One region of the Paenibacillus sp. 2KB_22 genome, then DNA from elsewhere that is predicted to be linked to it. Evidence: riboswitches for the same ligand, from Rfam matches in the RefSeq annotation. Region 1 holds a riboswitch; each other region holds the start of a gene.
The links. Region 1 has a riboswitch for cobalamin ahead of cobJ (precorrin-3B C(17)-methyltransferase). Riboswitches for the same ligand answer to the same signal wherever they lie in the genome.

Region 1 (7,159 bases):
GCGGTATTTATCGTCCGAGGTGGGCTTGGTTCGTTGATCGGAATGTCGGAACTCTATGTTACCCTGTTCCTGTTGAACTCTATCATTGTGCCTTTCATGCTTATCAAGCAGATCAATATGGACAATCTGATGCCCTATTTTCATGTCGATACGGCAGGTGTAGGCAAAGGGAGTTGGTACATATTTTCTTTTTACGGCGAGATGATCGCCTTGCCTTTTGTCGTCAAGGGCAGTGATTTTCGCTTCAAGTCTGTGTTATGGGGCATAATAATCTCGGGATTGCTGATGATGTTGATTCTTGTGGAAACCATCACGTCGATTGGTGTGCCCATTGCCTCCAGACTGGTATACCCTTCGTATGAACTTGCAAGGCAGCTGCAAATTAGTGATTTCCTGGATCGGTTTGACCTGGCGCTGGCAGCGGCAACCTTGCCTACCATGATTACCAAAATTGCATTTGATCTGTACTTTGTCTGTTGGGGACTGAAGCGAATGATTCCAAACGTTTCCGGAAAGGTCCTGACTGGTCCGGTGGCACTGTTAGGCTTTGTTTGTGCATTCTGGTTTTTCAGAAACGCCATTCAGTTGTATCGTTTTACCCGGGAATGGACATGGATTGCCATTGTTTTTGAAGTACTGTTCCCGATTGTGCTGTTTCTTTTCCTTCGTCCTCGCAAAAAGGATAAAAAAGAATCTGCCCACCAGAGGTCGGGAGAGCAGTCCAAGAAAGAGAAGCATGAACAGGGACAAGAATCCACTGATTCGGAGAAGAACGGAGAGAAAAGAAGGCAGGATTCTCATGGTGGGGAACTCCAGCCTTCCTGATACATTTCATCAAAAATCCTTATAGCTGAACGGGCAAAAATAGGGTAAGCACAGTTTCCCTACACAGAAGTACCCTGTATACTGTAGTCAGACTGATGAACATTCGGCTGGACTAACGGGGGGAACATGAATGGCTCAACATTTGGCAGGTGTGCGTGTAGCATTGACAGGACCACGAAAATCGAAAGAAATGTCCATACTGGTTGAAAAAATGGGGGGAATCCCACTTGTGCGACCGGCACAAGGGACTGTATTCCTGGATGATCGGAGTATCAGGGATGGGTTGGTATCCTGGATCTCAGACCCGCCAGACTGGGCGGTGTTGACGACGGGTATGGGATTGGATGCATTGTTTGAAATGGCTGAGGATATGGAAGTCGCAGGACAATTGTTGGATGTATTATCGGAATCCTCCATTGCAGCGAGGGGATACAAGACGGTGAATGCGCTCAAAAAGCGCAAGTTAACACCACTGGTACGAGATGATGATGGTAGCACGGACGGGCTCATTCGAGAATTCGCCCCACATGATCTCGCAGGGAAAAAGGTCATATTGCAGCTTCATGGGGAGACAGCTCCCAAACTCGTCGCATGGTTGGAAGAACAAGGTGCAATCGTCAGACAAGTGCTCCCTTACCGGCATGTACCGCCGGAAGAGGCAGAGCTGGAACAGCTGTTGAATGAAATTCTAAAGTTCGAGGTAGATGCCGTTGCGTTCACAAGTGGCCCTCAGGTCAGATTCCTGACGCAATACGCGGCCTCCCAGGACAAGCTTGAGCAGATGCTTGCTGCCTTCAGACAAGGCGTAATTCCTGCATCTGTAGGTAAAGTTACAGCAAACTCCATGCGTGAAGAAGGCATTGAGGCGCTGGTCATTCCGGAGGAAGAGAAGATGGGAGCACTCATCGTTGAGCTTGGACGTTACTTCGCTGCGGGGCGTGCGGCCAAGAGTAGTGGCCTGCAATCATAGTTATCAATGACTATGGATGTATTTAATCATTAGGTAGATGCATGGTTTAAAACGAATCTTATATGTATATGTTACATCAGGTTCTGATCCGTTTTTTTGGATCAGGACTTTTTTCTGTTTTGTCTGAAAATAGAAGAACGGACAAGTATCATAAGCATGGACATTATTTCCTGCGCGGTGTTATTATGAAAACAATATTGAATGAAAACAAGCAAGGTGCTCTTGCGTGCAGCAAGAGGTAACAGGGAATCGGGTGAAAGTCCCGAGCGGTCCCGCCACTGTAATGGTGAAGCCCTTTTTGATCCAAGTCACTCGGAAAGCCGGGGAAGACAGAAAAGGAAGCTGATGATCCAAAGCCAGGAGACCTACCTTGCATGTGTCACCGAACCCTTCGCGGAAAGGAGTGGTGTACGAAGAATCAGGAAATGGGCGAACAAGCGGTTCGCCTGGCTGGCCCCCCTTGGGCCACATAGTCACAGGACTACCCTCAGGGAGTCTGGACTATGTTCTTGAGTGTACGTACATGCGTATCCCATCCGTTACAAGGATGGGATTTTTTTGTTTTTATAGATAAATGTACATCCTTGTGATACCTGCCCTATGTAGGGAAATTGCAGGTAGAAGAATAGATTAGTTGGATCATAACAGGTGATGTAAGAGCCTTGTTGATAGTCTGAGTAAACAGAGCTGACGAGTTGGACATGCAGTACAGTGGGGGAGAAGGTCGGCATAGCCGCCCTTCTTCACTGTTTAGATCAGTACGACAAGTGTGATGAAGGAGGAGAAGTAATGCAAGATCAAGGCAAGCTGCTGATTATCGGGTTCGGTCCAGGAGCAATGGAACATATCACCAAGCGGGCACTCGAAGCACTTCAGGAGAGCGAGGTAATTATCGGATACAACACTTATGTGGATCTTATTCGCCCTCTGTTGAACGGGCAAGCGATTGTGCGCACAGGTATGACGGAGGAAGTAAGCCGTGCACAAGAAGCAGTCAGACAAGCGGAGATGGGCAAAATTGTTGCCGTAATTTCCAGCGGTGACGCAGGCGTATATGGTATGGCTGGACTGGTGTACGAGGTGCTGATGGAGCAAGGCTGGAAGCCGGATACGGGTGTTGCCGTCGAAGTTATTCCGGGCGTATCGGCCATTCAGTCCTGTGCATCACTGCTTGGTGCCCCCGTTATGCATGATGCATGTACGATCAGCCTTAGTGATCACCTTACGCCGTGGGAGACCATTATTCGCCGGGTCGAAGCCGCAGCGTCCGCTGATTTTGTCATTGCCCTGTACAATCCACGCAGTGGACGGCGCACACGCCAGATCGTGGAGACACAGGAAATGATTCTGCGTTATCGTGACCCACAGACCCCGGTAGGTCTGGTGAAAAGTGCATACCGTGAGCGTCAGGATGTTGTCATGACCACACTGGAGGATATGCTGAATCATGATATCGGCATGCTGACGACCGTGATTATCGGCAACTCTTCGACCATGATGTACGAAGGACTCATGGTCACCCCGCGCGGGTATCAGCGGAAATATACGCTGAACACCGCGGAACAGTCGCTCAGACCTCATGAGCGACTACGCACAGAAGCCGAGCCATGGTCGCTCGGCGCAAGGGAAGCCCGCTCTGCCGCCTCCGGCGAGGCAGCGGGCGAGAGCCCGGCCAGCGATGCATCGGCCGCGCAGCCACAGGCGGAGCCAGCCCTGCGCGGCGCAAGCGCCGGAGCGGGCACGGCTCCGCAAGGGCAGCCGCCCGCTGTCGCAGGGGCAGCTGCCGCTACGCCTGCGGCAAGCCCGGCGAGCAGCGCTGGCACCGCCGTGCTTGCTGGCGAGCGACCTGCGCCCGTTGCGGCAGAGGCCGCTCCGGGCGGAGTCGCCGAAGCGCCACGCGCCGGAGCAGCTGCGCTTGCCGCCGAGGCGCTGACACGGCTCGCGGCAGGTGGCGCGCTAGCGGGCGAATCGGCGAGCCGCTGGCTGGATGCAGCAGCGCCGAGCCGAGAGGCAAGTGCACCGCAGGCTGCGACCGCAACGGCGGTACGCACCGTGCCCGAGCCTGGGCGTAAGGCGCCGCTGTTTGAAGTCGGCGTGTCGCCCGGCGTGGGCAACAAAAAATTCACCGCAGCCCAGATGGCGCTGCTGGCGCAGTGTGCAAGTGAAGACGGCGAACTGGAGTACACGCCGGAGCACCAGATTATTCTGAGAGTGCCGACATTTGAACCGGACTCGCTGGTTAAAGAGCTGCGTGCAGCGAATTTTATCGTTGTACCGATTGGCGATGTCATCAAAGTGAAGGCTTGTGACTTCTGCAATATGGAGAAGGACGATGCTGTCCCGATGGCTAACCATTTACAGGCCGTGATAGGCGGACTGGGTGCACCGAAAGAAACAAGTGTGGCGCTGAATGGCTGCGGTATGGCATGTTACGGGGCAGTGCTGGAGGATATCGGCATCGTGTATCGCAAAGGTGCATATGACCTGTTCCTCGGTGGCAAGAAATTCGGCCGCAATGCTCACCCTGCCCAGCCCGTAGCGGAGGGAATCCCGGGTGATCAGATTGGTGGAATTGTGGAACGAATTGTGGCCGATTACAAGGAAAAAGGCCATCCGAATGAGCGATTCCACAAGTTCTTCAAACGAGTTGGTGTAATTCAGGGCTTCCGCCATGTGGATGCACCAGTCACTGTGGAAGTAAACCCGATATGTGGTGACTAATTCCATACTTAATTCCTTACTAAATACCTAACTAAGCCTTGAGTAAGTATTAATTGAGTCCTTGCCTGCATGGCTTCTTTCGTGGAGACGTGATGGTGTAGCCTGTCAGGACCTATCTAATATTTCGCAATATTCGCTGGATTTCAGCTGACATAGATGAATTAATTTTTACGATTAATGCGGTGAATGGATGGAATGACTGGTTTGGCGTAGTTTTAGCCGGATGAACTGGAATGCCAAATGAATATGAAAAGTCTGATCTGTGGGTCAGACGGGGGAGGAATAACGAAAGATGGATGCAATATTGTTGGTGGGACACGGGAGCCGTGACCCTGAGGGGAACCGGGAATTGAAGGAGTTTGCACATGAGGTAGCAGCGAAGGCACCAGAGAATACGTTGGTGGAGACCTGTTTTCTGGAATTAACGAGACCAAGTATTGCTGAAGGTGTTACCGCTTGTGTGGACCGAGGTGCAACACGTGTTGTGTTGGTGCCGATCATTCTGTTTGCTGCCGGTCATGCCAAGATTGATATTCCTAACGCCATTGACCGCGCCAAGGCACGTTATCCGCAGGTGGAATTCGTATATGGTCGTCCCATCGGTGTTCATGAGAAAGTTGTTCAGATCATGCAGACCCGTCTGCAAGAAGCACAACCTGTACTTGTCGCATCCCAAGGCGGTACAGCCGTAGCGGCTCCACCTGCTCCGGTGACGGATGAAGAGACCGCCGTACTGGTGCTTGGACGGGGAAGCAGTGACCCGGATGCCAACAGTGACTTTTTCAAAATGACCCGGATGTTATGGGAGAAACTGCCGTACAAGTGGACGGAAAGCAGCTTTATTGGCGTGACTCAGCCCTCTTTCCCGGATGGATTGGAGCGTTGTCTATTGCTTGGCGCGAAGAAAATCATCATCATGCCTTATTTCCTGTTCACAGGTGTACTGATCAAGCGTATTGATGAAATGACCGCAGAATTTGCAGCGGCACATCCAGACATTCAGGTCGAGGTTGGCGGATATTTTGGCTTCCACCCGAAGCTAGTTGAACTGGTACTGGAGCGGGCTCATGAGGGGTTATATGGACGTGTAACAGCCAACTGTGATAACTGCCAATTCAGACTTGAAGCAGCCAAACACCATCACCACCATCATGATCACGACCATGGGCATGACCACGATCATCACCACGATCACGACCACGATCATTCGGACCATGATCACTCGCATCATCATGACGAGCATGATCATCAGCACGTACATGCACACGATGACCAGCATAAGCATGAACACGATCATGATCACACGCATACTGCCGTCGATCGTCAAACATCACTCGATTATCATCATGATCACGACGAAGAGTTGCATCATACGCATCACGAGCAAGAAGTTCATCGGAACAACTCAGATGACGCAGAAGAAATCGTACAAGAAGTGGCTTCTCCCGATCAGTCACAGGTTGCAGCAACTTCGGAGCAGGTGAATCGTCCATGATCTTCATGTTGTGTGGTACAAGTGATGCCAGGGAACTGGCTCTACAGATCCAGCAGCAAGGTACAGACGTACTGACTTCTGTTGTAACCGACAGTGCTGCCCATAGCCTGACAGAGGCCGGATTACCTGTTCGGACAGGCCGTTTGACTGTGGAAGCGATGGTGGAACTTGTGCGTGAAAAAGGTAGCCGTGCCATCGTGGATGCAAGTCATCCGTTTGCCGAAGAAGCACATGCCAATGCGATGGAAGCAGCCAAACAGGCGGGTATTCCATACATTCGTTACGAGCGAACGGGTCTCGCGTACGATGATCATGCGTTGCTGCATGTCGTGTCTTCTTACGATGAAGCGGCACTCAAGGCCAAAGAACTGAAGGGCTCGGTCATGCTGACGACAGGTAGTAAAACGTTACAGATTTTCACCAAGCACCTGCTCGGTGATCCGGATATTCGTCTCGTTGCCCGCATGCTTCCACGTCTCGATAATATGGAGAAATGCGGTGAGCTTGGCGTTGAACAGCGCAATATTATTGCGATACAGGGACCTTTTTCCCGTGAAATGAATGAAGCCTTGTACAAGCACTATGCGACGACAGTAATGGTGACCAAGGAGAGCGGCAAGACCGGAGCGGTGGATGAGAAAATCCAATCTGCACTGGAGCTGGGCATTCATGTCGTGTTGATTTCACGCCCCGAGGCTGAATTTGGAACGGTGTTTGACCATTTTGAAGGTGTGTTGGATGAGTTGAATCGTGTATTGGTGCAGTAGAGCACCCCAATAGTTTTAATTTGAATAATGAATTTTTGAATGACACCACTAGTAGAAGGAGTGAAATGCACATGGATTTCAAAACGGAATTTAAACCGTTGACCGTACAACCACAGGAGATTGAGGGTAAGAGCTTTGAGATGATCACGGAGGAACTGGGTGAGCATCCGTTCACGGCTGAGCAATATCCCGTGGTACAGCGGGTCATTCACGCCTCGGCTGACTTCGAACTGGGCCGGAGCATGGTGTTCCACCCGGATGCCATTCAAGCGGGAATTGCAGCGCTTCGCGCCGGCCAATCCGTCATCGCTGACGTACAGATGATTCAGGCTGGGGTAAGCAAGGATCGCATTCGCGGTTTTGGCGGAGATGTACATGTAC
Region 2 (7,159 bases), on a different contig from region 1:
AATCCTACCCGTTCCAACAGCCTGAGCACTTCCCGATCCGCTTGTTGGCCCTTCATTACTTTATAATTAATGAGCGGCTCCCGAATAAATGCTCCAATCTTCATTCGCGGATTAAAGATAGCCGAAGGTTCCTGAAAGACCATCTGAATCTGCTTTCGTTGCTGGCGTAACGCCTTCCCACTCAATCGGGTAATATCATGCTGACGATATTGAATCTGTCCTGAAGTCACTCGCTCCAAATGGGTTACACATCTGGCCAGTGTGCTCTTCCCGCTACCACTCTCCCCGACAATCCCCAGACATTCCCCGGGATACAGCTGCAAATGAACAGCTTTCAGGGCATCCACTGCCCTGTGTCCCTTTAACTCATATGTTTTGCACAGATTGCTCAGTTCCAGAATCGGTAACCTCTCATGAGCCATGAACGCTTCCCTCCAATTCAGGCACAGCACTCAGCAGCTTGCGAGTGTATTCATGCTGAGGATCGGATATGACACGGAAAGTATCTCCCATCTCAACCAATGTACCGTCCTGCATCACACCAATTCGTTCTGCCATATGAGCTGCAACGGCAATGTTGTGTGTTACGATAATCATGCCTGTCCCTTGACGGGAACGAAGCTCGTTCAATCGGTTCATCACTTCATTCTGTGTCGTCACATCCAGCGAACTCGTCGGCTCGTCCGCAAGCAGAAGCTCTGGTTCCATCGTAACCGCCATGGCAATCGCTGTTCGCTGTTTCATGCCTCCACTGAGCTGCGAGGGGTAGGAGCGCATAATTCGTTCGGGATCATCCAGTCCCATGTTCGCGAGCATACTCACAGCCAGGGTATAAGCTGCTTTTTTGGACACGGTGAAGTGAGTGCAAATTGCTTCAATATACTGACTACCGATGCTGCGAATCGGATTAAGATACGATCCACTGTCCTGAAACACCATAGCGATCCGCTTCCCGCGTACTCCGCCCCAATCAGACTGTGACTCACGTAATAGCACTTTTTCCTGAAAAGAGATCACTCCCCCGATGTATTGACCACCTTCTGGTAACAGGCCAAGCAAAGCCCGAATAAGGGTCGACTTTCCGCTGCCACTCTCACCTACAATCCCGATAATCTCTCCCTTATTCATGGAGAAGGACAAGTCCCGTAGAGCCAGAGAATTTCCCTTGTAGGTTACGGACAGATGATTGACACTAAGCAAGGGCTCCATTACTGCCCAACCTTGATATTACGATCCAGCAGGTAGAAGTCGATGGGATACATCGTCGCGCCTTGCACGTTACTTTTACTCACAATATTAATCGGGGTATAGGTCAAAAACATATAGGCTGCATCATCCAGAATCATCTGCTGGGCCTCTGCTGCAAGGGCATACCTTTTCTCCACGTCAAACTCGGAATGAAGTCGAGTAATTACCTCATCCAGCTTCGGATTGCTATATCCGCCCACATTCCATTCCGCACCCGTCATAAAGTAGAAATCCAGAATATATTGCGGGTCACCCGTGATGCCTGTATTAATACTTGTCAAAGCAAGGTCGTAATTTCCGCTCTTCTGATGATCGGTTAGGTCCTCATAGGAGGTCATCTCCACTTGAACGCCAATCTCTTTAAGCTGGGACTGCATTGCAGCAGCCACAATCGAATCAGACTCGTAAGCGGAGTTCAGAATCAGCTGTAGCGACAGCTTCTTGCCATCTTTTTCACGAATGCCATCCCCATCTGCATCCTTGTAGTCAGCCCCATCCAGCAGCTGTTTGGCTTTCTCCGGTTCGTAATCATATCCTTTGATCTTGTCGTAGCCAAAAGGCAGCGCTGAGGTAAATGGACCTTTGGCCGCCTGACCGCCCACCAGCGTATTCGCATACATCTCCCGGTCTACACCATAAGAGATCGCCCGGCGAACCTCTGGATCACTCAGCAGTGGATTGGTTGTGTTAAACCATACAAACTGGGTACGCAGGCTAGGAATTTCATCAATGGTGTATTGACTCTTGTCCTGGAATAACGTCAAATTGCTGCGTCCCACGTTACTGGCTACATCAATCTCTCCAGACTGCAGGGCAAGAGCACGTGTGCTATCATCCTTGATATATTTCAACGTCAATGTGTCCACATCTGCCGCACCGCCCCAATACCCGTCATACTTTTTCACCTGGATCTCCTGATCCGGCGTATATCCTGTCACCATAAATGGCCCCGTAGCAATAGGCTCGCTCTTGAATTTGGATGTATCTGCACTCGTATCCACAATGACAAACAGTGGCTCGGCAATATTACCAAGCAGGGACGCATAAGGCTCTTTCGTTTTAATCTTCAGATCTTGTCCTTCAGCAGTCATTGAGGCTACAGGTACAGTCGCTTGTCCTCTCTCGTTTAACTCAATGGAGCGTTCTATCGATTTTTTCACCGCGTCGGCAGTTACCTTATTTCCGTTATGGAAAGTTACACCTTCCCGAATATGAAAGTGCCAAGTCGTGTCATCCACTCGTTCCCAAGAATCTGCAATTTTAGGGACCAGCTTCATATTCTCGTCAAACTGGATCAGTGTCTCCCCAATCGCTGCACGCGTGAGTGTCCAGCCGTTCCATTCTTCTGCCGGGTCCAGGTTGCTGCCAAGCCAGAACAAGGCCACATTGAGATGAGTTGGTGCACTTGTAGTACCCTTGTCCGCACCCGCCGACTTCTCCGTTGCACCAGACGAGGTCGATGGATTATTGGCGGTGCCACAAGCTGCAAGCAAGAACACAACCCACATGGATATGAGGGTGAGCAGCATTGATTTTTGAATATTCCTCTTCATTCTGGTTCCTCCAGTTAAGCTGTATTTTTCTTGGGATCAAGCACATCTCGCAGGCTGTCTCCCAGTAAATTAAAAATAATGACGGTGCTAAATATCGCCAGACCCGGATAAATTAACAACCATGGTGCAGTCTGCAGATATCTTCTGCCTTCATTTAACATGGCCCCCCACTCGGGGTTCGGAGGCTGCGCGCCAAGCCCAAGAAAGGACAACCCCGAGATCGACAGCATCATACCACCCACATCCATCATCGCCATGACGATGATTGGAGACATCATATTGGGCAGGATCGTCCTGCCAATGATCTGTATTTTACGTGCTCCGCTGAAAGCAGCGGCAGCGACATATTCCTTTTGCTGAAGGGATATCACCAGGCTTCTGGCCATCCGTGCATACTTCGCCCACCAGACAACCGACAATGCCAGCACCGTATTGAACAATCCCGGCCCCAGCATCCCCACCACAGCGATCGCAAAAATTAGTCCCGGAAATGCCATTAATGTATCAGACAGGCGCATGAGCACCATATCCGTCACACCCCGAGCGAAACCGGCGATGACTCCAATCGCTACACCTAGCACAAACACGATGCCAATCATCATAAAGGTGAGCAGCAGCGAGGTACGTGCACCGTACAGAAGACGAGATAATACACAGCGGCCCAGTTGATCGGTTCCAAGAGGATACTCGGCGCTGGATGGCTGCAACACTTTGGCAAAGTTCGTTGCAAGTGGATCGTGTGGTGCAAGCAGCGGTGCAACCATGGCAAGAATAATCCAGAAGGCGGTCAGAGACAGCAGGAAGGTGAACCAGCGATTCTGCAGTAATACAAGTCTGAAGGCTCTCATCTATATATCCACTTCCAGTCGGATTCGGGGATCACGAAGATGAGTCCATATATCGACCAGCAGATTCAGGGTGACATATATGATCGCCATCCAGATGACATACCCCTGAATCAGCGGATAATCCCTTGTGAAAATCGCATCTACAGCCATCTGTCCAACGCCCGGCCACACAAATAAACTTTCCACAATCGCTGCACCACCTAACAAAGCACCTGTTGTCATGCCCATTAGGGTAACGATCGGCAGCAGGGCATTGGGAAGAATATGACGCAAAATAATGATCGATTCCTTCACACCTCTGGATATGGCTCCGATCACATAGTTCTGGCTTGTCTCCTCAAGCAGGACCGCACGAATCTGTCTGCTGTACTGGGCAACAAGTGGAATCGCGAGTGTACATGCAGGCAGAATCAGGCTATACCATCCGGAATTACCCATTACCGGCAGCAGCTTCAGCTGTACACCGAAGACCAACATGAGCAGCATACCCAACCAGAAGCTGGGCATCGATAATCCGGCAAAAGAGAACAGACGAATGACGTGATCAAGCCATTTGTTACGATAGACAGCCGACAGCATCCCCAATGGAAAGGAAACCAGTATAACCAGAAACATGGCGCTTCCTGTTAGCCAAAGCGTTGCCGGGAGACGTGCCATCAACACGTCCAGTACTGGACGATTGTATTTATATGATGTACCGAAGTCTCCAGTCAGCACCTGTCCCAACCATGTCCCGTATCGGTAGAGAAAGGGCTCGTCCAATCCAAGCTCCGACCTCACCTGCCTGACCAGCTCATCGGATGGCGTTACCCCTGTAGACATAAGCATGAGTCTGGCTGGATCTCCAGGAGACAGGTAGGTTAGCAGGAACGTCAAGAACGTGATGCCGAACAATACGACTACCAGTTGTATTAATCGTTTAACGATATATCTGCTCAAGTGCTCTAACGTCCTTCCCCAAAACTCTATGTATGTGTCATGATGTTCTTCGCCCATAACAAAAAAGGCGTCCCTCTCCGTGTTACTGGATGAGGACGCCTTAAATAAACAGATTTTCAGAAAAAATCATGCTCTCTAAACACCTTCCTATCTCCCGTAGGGTACTACTGTGTTTGTTAAACTTGGCAGGTCTCCTGGCTCCAGAATCATCGTCACTTGCAGCTCCTTCCCGGTCTAAACCAGTGGATTATCGCTACCTGACTCCTCTGTTACAGTGGCGGGACCGCGCCGGTATTACACCGGACTTCCCTATTAAGCTTCCACCCTGACGGGCAAAGCACCAAGTTCCACATATTCAATTACACTTCTGTATCAGTATAGCGGGACAACGTTTAATGATCAAAACTTTTCTTTTAAATTTGAAACACTAGGTGCGTCTAATCGCGAATTCTCGACCCCTTCGGAGATACGCCCGTCACACGCTTAAACATCTTGGAAAACAATAAGGGGTCCGTATAACCGACAGAATGGGCCACTTCACTGACCGACAGCCCTGGATTCTGGAGAAGTTCGGCAGCCCTATTCATACGGTACTCCAGAAAAAATGACTGTAGCGACATGCCATATCGCTCTTTGAACAATCCTGATAGATACGTGCGATCCAACCCCACAGCTTGGGCAATATCCAAAATGGAAGTTCGCTGACTGTACCTGTTCTCCATAAACTGCACCGCCTGCCGGATGTACGTTTCTTTGTTCGAAAGGAGCTGCCCTATATCTTCCTTCACAGGTGAAGAAGAGATGAGTTCTGCCATCAAACGGTACAAGAGACTCTGGTTCAACACATCGCCTTCCGATCGCGTGGAAGCTTGGACCATCTCCGTATACAACTGTTCCATCGTAATCGTATCATGGGCATCATATATCGGGCGCTCCGGGCTCAGTTGGGCACGTTGCATGAATGCTTTGGCTTGTACACCTTTGAAGCCGAACCACGAATACGTCCAGGGCTCCTGCGGATCTGCCTCATAATGAATAAGCGTGTCCGGGAAAATGATAAACCCCTGTCCCTCGCTAAGCTTGTATTCCTGATCCCCCATGTACACGATGCCCCGTCCTTCATGGATGTAATGCACAATATAGGAATCACGTACACCCGGTCCCCAATAATGGGCGGGTTCACACGCCTCCCACCCGAAGAACAACAAGACCAGTTCCATCTGTGTCCAGTCCGTGGCTACCACATTCATCTCTATTTTTCTCATTTTATGCCCTCCCTCCTTGTTTCCTTCCGAGGCTCACCATCTGTATGTCTAATTAAATTATAACAGCTAAAGGACATAAATATTAGTTGAAAACGGAAACAAAAATGGGATTATGCCATGTTTGAGAGGGGTTGAGCCATAGTTATATGTGCCGAATCGGCCTATAGTTGGGGTACAACATTTTTCAGGGAGGCTTAACTTAAGATGAACAAAATTACGTTTCTCGGTGCGGGAAGCACCGTCTTTGTCAAAAATGTATTGGGTGATGTCATGATGACCGAAGCACTGCAGGATTTTGAGCTGGCATTGTTCGATATCGATGCTGAACGTCTGAGCGATTCCGAGCGTTTGCTGACCAGTCTGGCCCGTTCACTCGGAAGTCGTTGCGTCGTTAACGTATATCAGGACCGCAAAGAAGCGCTGCGCGGGGCCAAATATGTCATCAACGCCATCCAGGTCGGTGGATATGATCCATGTACCATTACGGACTTCGAGATTCCGAAGAAATACGGACTACGTCAAACGATTGCAGATACCCTAGGTATCGGTGGAATTTTCCGTAATTTGCGGACGATTCCGGTCATGCTGGATTTTGCCCGGGATATGCAGGAAGTGTGTCCGGATGCATGGTTCCTGAACTACACCAACCCGATGGCCGTGCTTACCAACGTCATGAATGTGCATGGTGGGATCAAAACCGTAGGTTTGTGTCATAGTGTGCAGGTATGTGTACCACATCTGTTCGATGCACTGGGAATGGATCAGACAGGTGTTGTGGCTAAGGTTGCAGGAATTAACCACATGGCGTGGCTGCTCGAAGTTACAAAAGACGGGCAGGATCTGTACCCCGAGATTAAACGTCTGGCGAAGGAAAAGCAGAAAGAACAGCATGACGACATGGTCCGTTTTGAGTTGATGCAGCGATTTGGCTATTATGTAACGGAATCGTCCGAGCATAATGCCGAGTACCACCCTTACTTCATCAAGCGGAATTACCCGGAGCTGATTGAACGCTTCAACATTCCACTGGATGAGTATCCACGCCGCTGTGTGAACCAGATTGAAGGCTGGAAAGAAATGCGTACCAAGCTGTTTGCCAGCGAAAATATTGAACATACCCGCAGCCGTGAATACGCATCGCATATTATTGAAGCCATGGAGACGAATAACCCGTACAAGATTGGCGGCAACGTCATGAACAACGGACTGATTACGAACCTGCCGCGTGAGGCATGTGTTGAGGTACCTTGTCTGGTCGATGGATCAGGGATCAGCCCTACGTACATTGGAGATCTGCCTCCACAAC
Region 3 (7,159 bases), on a different contig from region 1:
TCGTCAGCCACAGCGTCAGGCAATCCACCAGAATGGTGGGTGCAGAAGTCCCTGTATGCCCTTCACCCATGCGGCTTATCAAAGCAGGCAGATGTATCGGCTCTTCCATCGTATGCCACAGATACCCTGATGCCTCGCGCTGATGCTGATGCATGGCGATACGCTCACGCATTTCATCATCGTACGCCTGGGCTGTCGCCACATACCAGGCCTCCGAGGAACGCTGCATGCAGAGACGTTCGGCAAAGGAGCTTTTGCCACTGCGTGCCCCGCCCGTCACCAGTACACTCATCGGGAACCCTCTCTTTGCACGGATGAGTCATCCGACGCAGCAGAGTCCAGAGCAGGGCTTGTCCCGTCCGAGACACCCGCGCTTGCAAAGGTTGCCATCTCGTTCAGAATAAGACATGCTGCGTCAATTAGATGAAGACTGAGCACACCACCTGTGCCTTCACCCAGACGCATGTCCAGATCCAGCATCGATTTCAGGTCCAGTTCACGCAGCAGCGCTCCATGTCCATTTTCATGTGAAGTATGAGAAGCGATCATATAAGCTGTGCTCAGCGGTGCAAGTTGTCTCGCAACCAGCGCTGCTGCGGTAGAGATGAACCCGTCTACAACGACCGGGCAACGATGAGCAGCTGCTGCGAGGATAACCCCCGTGAGTCCGGCAATCTCCAGTCCACCCACCTTGCACAGAACATCCAGTGCATCTTCCGGGTTCGGTGCGTTTACGCTAAGCGCCCGGCTGACTACAGCAGCCTTGCGCTGCAAGCCTGCATCATCAATGCCGGTACCTCTCCCCACGGCAGCGGCAGGGGCAACTCCGGTTAGTGCGCTCATTACCGCAGCACTTGCAGTGGTGTTGCCAATTCCCATCTCCCCAGTGACAAACAACTGTGTTCCCTTCGCCACCTCTGCCGATACAACTTCGGCTCCCGCAAGGATAGCCCGAACTGCCTCATCCCGGGTCATCGCTGCGCCTCGGGCCATGTTGGCCGTGCCTTTGCGAATTTTACGGGTGAGCAGGCCCGGATGTTCAAGATCGGCATTCACCCCGATATCCACACAGATCACATCAGCACCTGCGTGACGTGCAAGCACATTCACGGCTGCGCCCCCAGCGAGGAAATTCATGACCATCTGCGGGGTTACTTCAGCAGGAAAAGCACTGATGCCTTCTTCCACTACGCCGTGATCTGCGGCCATGACAATGACCGCCCTGTGATCAAAACGCGGACGTACATTGCCCGTCATGCCTGCCAGGCGGATTACCAACTCTTCCAATTTGCCCAGACTCCCCGGCGGCTTCGTCAACGAATCCACGTGCGCAGAGGTCTCTGCCGCCACTTCCTGGTCAGGAGCGGTAATCCTTTGGGTTAATTGCTCCAACACCTGTTCATTATTCATACAACCAGCACTTCCTTCATCAAAATATGGGTTGCCCGCTTCAATTAATCGATGTCCCGCCGCAGCAGCAGTTGAGGTATCGCATGGTCGGGATGGGAAACAATTGCGGGTTTGACGCGAAATATGTCCTGAATATTCTCATCGTTGATTAACGTATGAGGCGTCCCCTTTCCCACCGCTACGCCCTCTCGCAGCGCCAGAATGTGATCGCAAAATAACGCGGCGAGATTCAGATCATGCAGCACAGCCACAATCGTAATGTTATTTCTCTGTCGCCATGCCGATAACAATTCCATGAATTGCAATTGATACTTAATATCCAGAAACGTAGTCGGCTCGTCCAGCAGCAGCAACCGCGGCTCCTGAGCCATAACTTTGGCAAGTGCGACCCGTTGTCGTTGCCCGCCGCTGAGTGCATCCAGCGGTCTGTCCGCCAGCTCCGTCAATCCCAGGTCTTCAAGCACTCTGTCTACCACAAGTGCCCCATCACCCGCTTCCCGCCCCAGCCAGTTCTGGTACGGATATCTCCCCATCTCCACCACATCTCGTACGGGATAAGAGATGGGTGGCAAGCCGTCCTGCTGCAATACAGCGATCATGCGCGACAGGTCCTTACGGCTGTATGAGCCGATGTCTCGACCATCGATACGGATCTGACCTTCGCTTAACTGTTCCGTTCCGGCAATAAGCTGGATCAGAGTGGACTTGCCGCTGCCGTTTGGACCGACAACGCCCCACCAGTCACCTTCACCAACATGCCAGTCTACACTACGCAATGCCTGGTGATTGCCATATGACTTCCCTGCTCCCTTAATGGAAATAAGGGAAGTTGAGTTTGAATCGGTACTGGAATTCATGGCATCATCCCCTTCTGCAACTTTTTGTTCCGGTGCAGCAGGTAAGCAAAGAACGGCGCACCAACAAAGGCGGTGACGACACCGAGCGGAATTTCAGTTGGCGCAAGCAACGACCTGGCGATGGTATCGGCCCACACCATGAAGATTGCTCCACCAATGGCAGACAAAGGTACCAGCAGTCGATAATCCGGCCCCACCAGCAGCCGCAACATATGCGGGATCACTAATCCAACAAATCCGATGACACCTGATACCGAGACAGCACCTGCGGTCAGCAGTGTGCCGACTGCCAGCACGGACAGCTTAAGCCTGTCCACGCCAATCCCGATATGTGCCGCTTGACGTTCTCCCAGCGCAAGCACATTCAACGAGCGTGCCCGGCTCCAGAGAAAGACCAGCCCTAACAGAAAATACGGGAAAAGGATGGCCGTATACGACCACCCACGCAGAGCCAGACTTCCCATCGTCCAGTATATAATTTCATTAATCGTCTGTTTCGACATGGTCGACAGGAAGGAAACAACTGCGCCCAGGAAACTTTGCATGACCACACCAGCCAGAATGAGGCTATGTGTAGGTATTTTGCGCCCTTCACGAGCCAGTGCCATAACAAACCATAACGTGATTACACCCGTCAAAAATGCAATCAAGGGTAAGGTCCAGATTCCAATCAGTGCATACTGCAATCCGAAGAAAATCAGGAAAGCAGCCCCCACCGATGCACCGGATGATACACCCAGCGTAAACGGATCGGCCAGCGGATTACGCAGCACCCCCTGGAAGCCCGCACCCGCAATGGCTAGTGAAGCACCCACGAGCACAGCAAGCAGTACGCGCGGAAAACGGACTTTCCAGATAATCTGTTCGGCCGCCTTATTCCAATCCGGTGTAATCCAGTCGCCTACCCAGGGAATTTTGTGAATCAGAATACCTGCAATATCCCGGATTGGCAACGCTACTGAACCAATGCCCGTGCAGATGAGCACAGTGAGCACCAGCAGCACCATGCCCGTCGTCCCGAACAGGATCAGCTTTTTACTCATTGGAACAAGTCAGGGTAGATCGTTTTGGCTACTTCTTTCAACCCTTGAGTTACCCGTGGACCCGGACGGCTCAGCAGGTTGGCATCCAGGCCAATAACCGCGTCATTTTTCACAGCAGTAATTTGATCCCAGCCGCTGCGCGCCTTGATGATTTGATCCAGTGTTTTGGAGTTCTCATCAATCACATCGTTGGCATACAGGATCACATCGGGGTTGGAGGCAATCACGTTTTCTTCATTAATTTCATACCAGCCCTCTTTGTCCGAAGCAATATTGCTACCTCCGGCTACAGTGATGAGTTCATCCATGAATTCGCCTTTACCTACAGTCCAGCCTGGGGAGAACTCAACGTATACTTTTTTCTTATCTTCCGTTTTAACGGCCTTCACCGCTTCGGTTACATCCGTCACATCCTGTTTCATCTGAGTGATGATTTCTTGTGCTTTTTCCTGATGATCGGTGATTTTACCGAAGGTTTCGATATTGTTCATCACATCGTCGATGGATTTAGGATCCGTTTTGAAAATGGTAATACCCAACTCGCGCAGCTTCTTCACGGCATCCTCGCTCATCGAGATACCTGTGAAGACGATGTCGGCTTCAGCTGCAATGATGGACTCTTCATTGGGCTTGGTGATCCCGCCCATTTTCGCTTTGGTTGTTGCTGCTTCAGGATAATCATCATAGTCGGATACACCAACGATCTGTTCATCCAATCCAAGGGCAAACAGGGACTCTGTCTCAGCCGGAGACACGGATACAATTTTGGCTGGCGCCTTTTCAAAAGTAAACGATTCACCCGTTGCATCTGTAACGGTAAGTGGATATTGTGTTTTGAGGTCCGTCTGCGCCTGGCCTTGGGACTGCTCCTGTGCCGGTTGCTGTGAAGTACCTGTGCCCTCGTTCGTTGTTGCATTGCCACATCCGGCCAAAGCCAGTGCGAGTGCCGCTGCACTTAGCAGGGACGCTACGCTTTTCCAATTCTTGAAATTCATTCTGTTATTCTCCCCTTCTCTATTTGTGCTATTTTCTTGCATCGTGCTTAAACTCCTGCTCCCATGCCTTGGTGTTCCTGTATAAGGTTTGAACTGCAACATTTACACGTTAACGGAGAGTGCAGAACCGATCTGAAGAAACGAAGTGTTCGCTTAAAGCTTTCTACAAGAAAGCTAAATCGGAAGCATACGCTTATCACCGGATTTCCCCTTTCAAAAAGGGCATCAAAAAATCTGGGGATAACAGCGATCGGAAGATGGTACTGCAATCGTAGTGACCTCGTGTAAAATTGGTCTCGTTCATCTTACATGAACAATAAAAAATCCCCAATCCATACGTCCAGGATCAGGGATGACGTCTCGCATATGGCGATCTGTACATGTTCAACCAAAGGTTGTCCATGCGCATAGAATAGCCCGAAACGCTGTCCTTTCCTCGAAGGAACACCGGTTTGTACGTCCAGGGCAGGTAACCTGACTTACAGGAATCATCCTGTTTTACAGTGGCGGGACCGTGCCGGATTTGCACCGACTTCCCCATTTCACCCTTGTGTGTTTCACGACTCGTACTAATCTGCCATGAAAACAGCCTTCACACGCGGGACCCTTGGTCGCTGATATGGTAAACCATTGCCGTGTAATTTCTGCATGTTGCATACTCGTTGAGGCTTCACTGCCTGAGCGTATCTGTATCCATGCTGAAGTCACACTTCTGTTGTGATTATAGGGTATATTGTACATCCTTACAACCCGATTGGCGGAAAAGTCACTCTGCTGCCAAACCATTGATTCCCCTGTCGATCAAGCTGAACCTGAATCGCCTGTCCCGGTACGACATGTGTATCCCAGAACCCAAGCCCGGCAATCAGACGGGACAAGGCATACCGGATGACACCACCATGCGTAACCACAACCATGGTAGGAACTTGCCCCTCATCAACGTGGATCGAAGGACGACCCTCCAACAACATCTCTTGAAGAAAGGAATCCATTCGCCCCGTAAACTCCTGCCACGATTCCCCACCGGGCGGAGTGACCTTCTGCGGCGCATCAATCCAGCTTCGGTACACAGGGTTATCCTTGAGCTGCTCATACGTCAGCCCTTCCCACTGTCCAAAATCATTCTCGCGCAGGCGCGAGTCGAACTTCACCTGTCCGCTGGCATCAGGAAGAATCTGTTCCAGCGTCTGCCGGCAGCGAAGAAGATCACTGCAATATAGCTCGTTCCACGGAACATTGCTCAATTGTTCATGAAGCGGAGCCAGTTCTTCTTTGGCATCTGGCAGCAGACCGATGTCGGTATGCCCCAGGTATCTTTTTTCCACATTCCACAGCGTTGTCCCGTGACGGACCCACAGAATGTTTCGTTTCAGCGGACCGGGTTGATCCCTATGTACTTCATTGCCTGCATTTCCTTCATTTACGGCCATAACAGCGTCCCTCCTGCCAGCCACATACCCAGCGTTATGAACACGCACAGTACAACAAAAGCCCCTGCCGACCAGAACATCAGGCGTGATGTTCGCACAATATCCTCGGCTTCCATCGGCCGTTTGGCCTCCCCCATGTAGGCGCGAAACGAAGCAACTCCATGATACACGTTATGTCCACCAAGCCGGATGCCCAGTGCTCCAGCCACCGCTGATTCGGGAAAACCGCTATTCGGACTTGGATGCAGTCTTGCATCCCGTGCGACCATGCGTGCTGCTCCTTTGGCGTCCATCTTCATCACCCACGCACCCACGATTAATAGCATCGCGGTCAACCGGGCAGGTATCCAGTTCGCCACATCATCCAGACGGGCCGAGGCCCAGCCAAGATGCAAATACTTGTCATTTTTATATCCAACCATGGAATCCAGCGTGTTGACGGCACGATAAGCCATAGCAAGCGGAGCGCCTCCAATAAGCGCATAGAATAACGGGGATACAATGGCATCAACGATATTTTCGGCAACCGTCTCTACCGTTCCCCGCACAACCTCCGGTTCATCCAGATGCGCTGTATCACGTCCAACAATCATGCCCAGTGAACGTCTGGCCGCCGGCCAATCCTGCTGCTTCAGATGACGATACACTTCCATACCTGCATCCTTAAGCCCTTTTGAAGCAATGGTCGTTGCGATGAGCACTACTTCAGCTGCCACCGCAATGACAGGATGAATCAGCCCAAGCACATATACAAGTCCCCACGTGATGGCAAAAGACCCCCCCGCGATCACAATCGGAAACAACAGCCCTGCTCTCTTCAGCCCCGAATCTGTGCTCACACGCGAGCGAATGACACGCTCCAACGCCGAGATGCCTTTTCCCATGCCAATCACCGGGTGGGGAATCCAGCGCGGATCTCCGATACATCGGTCCAACAGGTACGCCAGTATAATAATCCAGGCTCCCGCCATGCCTGTCCAGAACGGCCAAGTCCATAGATGCTCCACCTCAAAAGTCATTTGTGCCTGATCCTCTCTTTCCGTACAGTCCGGCCTGAAGGCTCTCCGTCACCGTGTCGTATACCAGTCTGCCAATCGCCGCCCCTGCCGTAGTCGCTGTCCCGGCATAAGCGATCATCGGTTGTGTTTCCTCCACTGCCTGACGTACCGCAAATACAATGGCATCAGTTGTGGTGCCGGTGGCGGGCAACCCGTTCTCCGAATCCAGAACCCCCGCATCCGCCAGCGCTGCCGCTTTGGCTTCCACCGCCGTCTGTACTGCATTCACCATTGCCCCGCTGGTCATGCGTCCATTCAACCAGAGCATGATGTTAATTGTACCTGGGACATAGGATGGCATCGTCAGATTCCGTGCTGAAGGAGCAGAGCGCTCCCTGCCGGAAGACATCGTCTTATTTCCTGCCG

Region 2: another riboswitch for cobalamin. It lies ahead of nikB (nickel ABC transporter permease); the one in region 1 lies ahead of cobJ (precorrin-3B C(17)-methyltransferase).
Region 3: another riboswitch for cobalamin. It lies ahead of AB4111_RS09155 (ABC transporter substrate-binding protein); the one in region 1 lies ahead of cobJ (precorrin-3B C(17)-methyltransferase).

Annotation. Positions count from the first base shown of each region.
Region 1 is NZ_JBFRHG010000003.1:545,187-552,345, forward strand. Features, by position in the region: gene AB4111_RS21290 (GerAB/ArcD/ProY family transporter) at 1-825, shown strand, start outside; gene AB4111_RS21295 (uroporphyrinogen-III synthase) at 956-1,795, shown strand; cobalamin riboswitch at 1,993-2,182, shown strand; gene cobJ (precorrin-3B C(17)-methyltransferase) at 2,585-4,516, shown strand; gene AB4111_RS21305 (sirohydrochlorin chelatase) at 4,809-6,011, shown strand; gene cobK (precorrin-6A reductase) at 6,008-6,778, shown strand; gene AB4111_RS21315 (precorrin-8X methylmutase) at 6,850-7,159, shown strand, end outside.
Region 2 is NZ_JBFRHG010000008.1:155,133-162,291, reverse strand. Features, by position in the region: gene AB4111_RS28175 (ABC transporter ATP-binding protein) at 1-422, opposite strand, end outside; gene AB4111_RS28170 (ABC transporter ATP-binding protein) at 412-1,209, opposite strand; gene AB4111_RS28165 (ABC transporter substrate-binding protein) at 1,209-2,801, opposite strand; gene nikC (nickel transporter permease) at 2,816-3,649, opposite strand; gene nikB (nickel ABC transporter permease) at 3,650-4,588, opposite strand; cobalamin riboswitch at 4,756-4,948, opposite strand; gene AB4111_RS28150 (AraC family transcriptional regulator) at 5,026-5,853, opposite strand; gene AB4111_RS28145 (alpha-glucosidase/alpha-galactosidase) at 6,058-7,159, shown strand, end outside.
Region 3 is NZ_JBFRHG010000001.1:2,067,485-2,074,643, forward strand. Features, by position in the region: gene cobU (bifunctional adenosylcobinamide kinase/adenosylcobinamide-phosphate guanylyltransferase) at 1-292, opposite strand, end outside; gene cobT (nicotinate-nucleotide--dimethylbenzimidazole phosphoribosyltransferase) at 289-1,410, opposite strand; gene AB4111_RS09145 (ABC transporter ATP-binding protein) at 1,455-2,267, opposite strand; gene AB4111_RS09150 (FecCD family ABC transporter permease) at 2,264-3,310, opposite strand; gene AB4111_RS09155 (ABC transporter substrate-binding protein) at 3,307-4,305, opposite strand; cobalamin riboswitch at 4,753-4,902, opposite strand; gene AB4111_RS09160 (histidine phosphatase family protein) at 5,049-5,735, opposite strand; gene cbiB (adenosylcobinamide-phosphate synthase CbiB) at 5,726-6,706, opposite strand; gene AB4111_RS09170 (adenosylcobinamide amidohydrolase) at 6,744-7,159, opposite strand, start outside.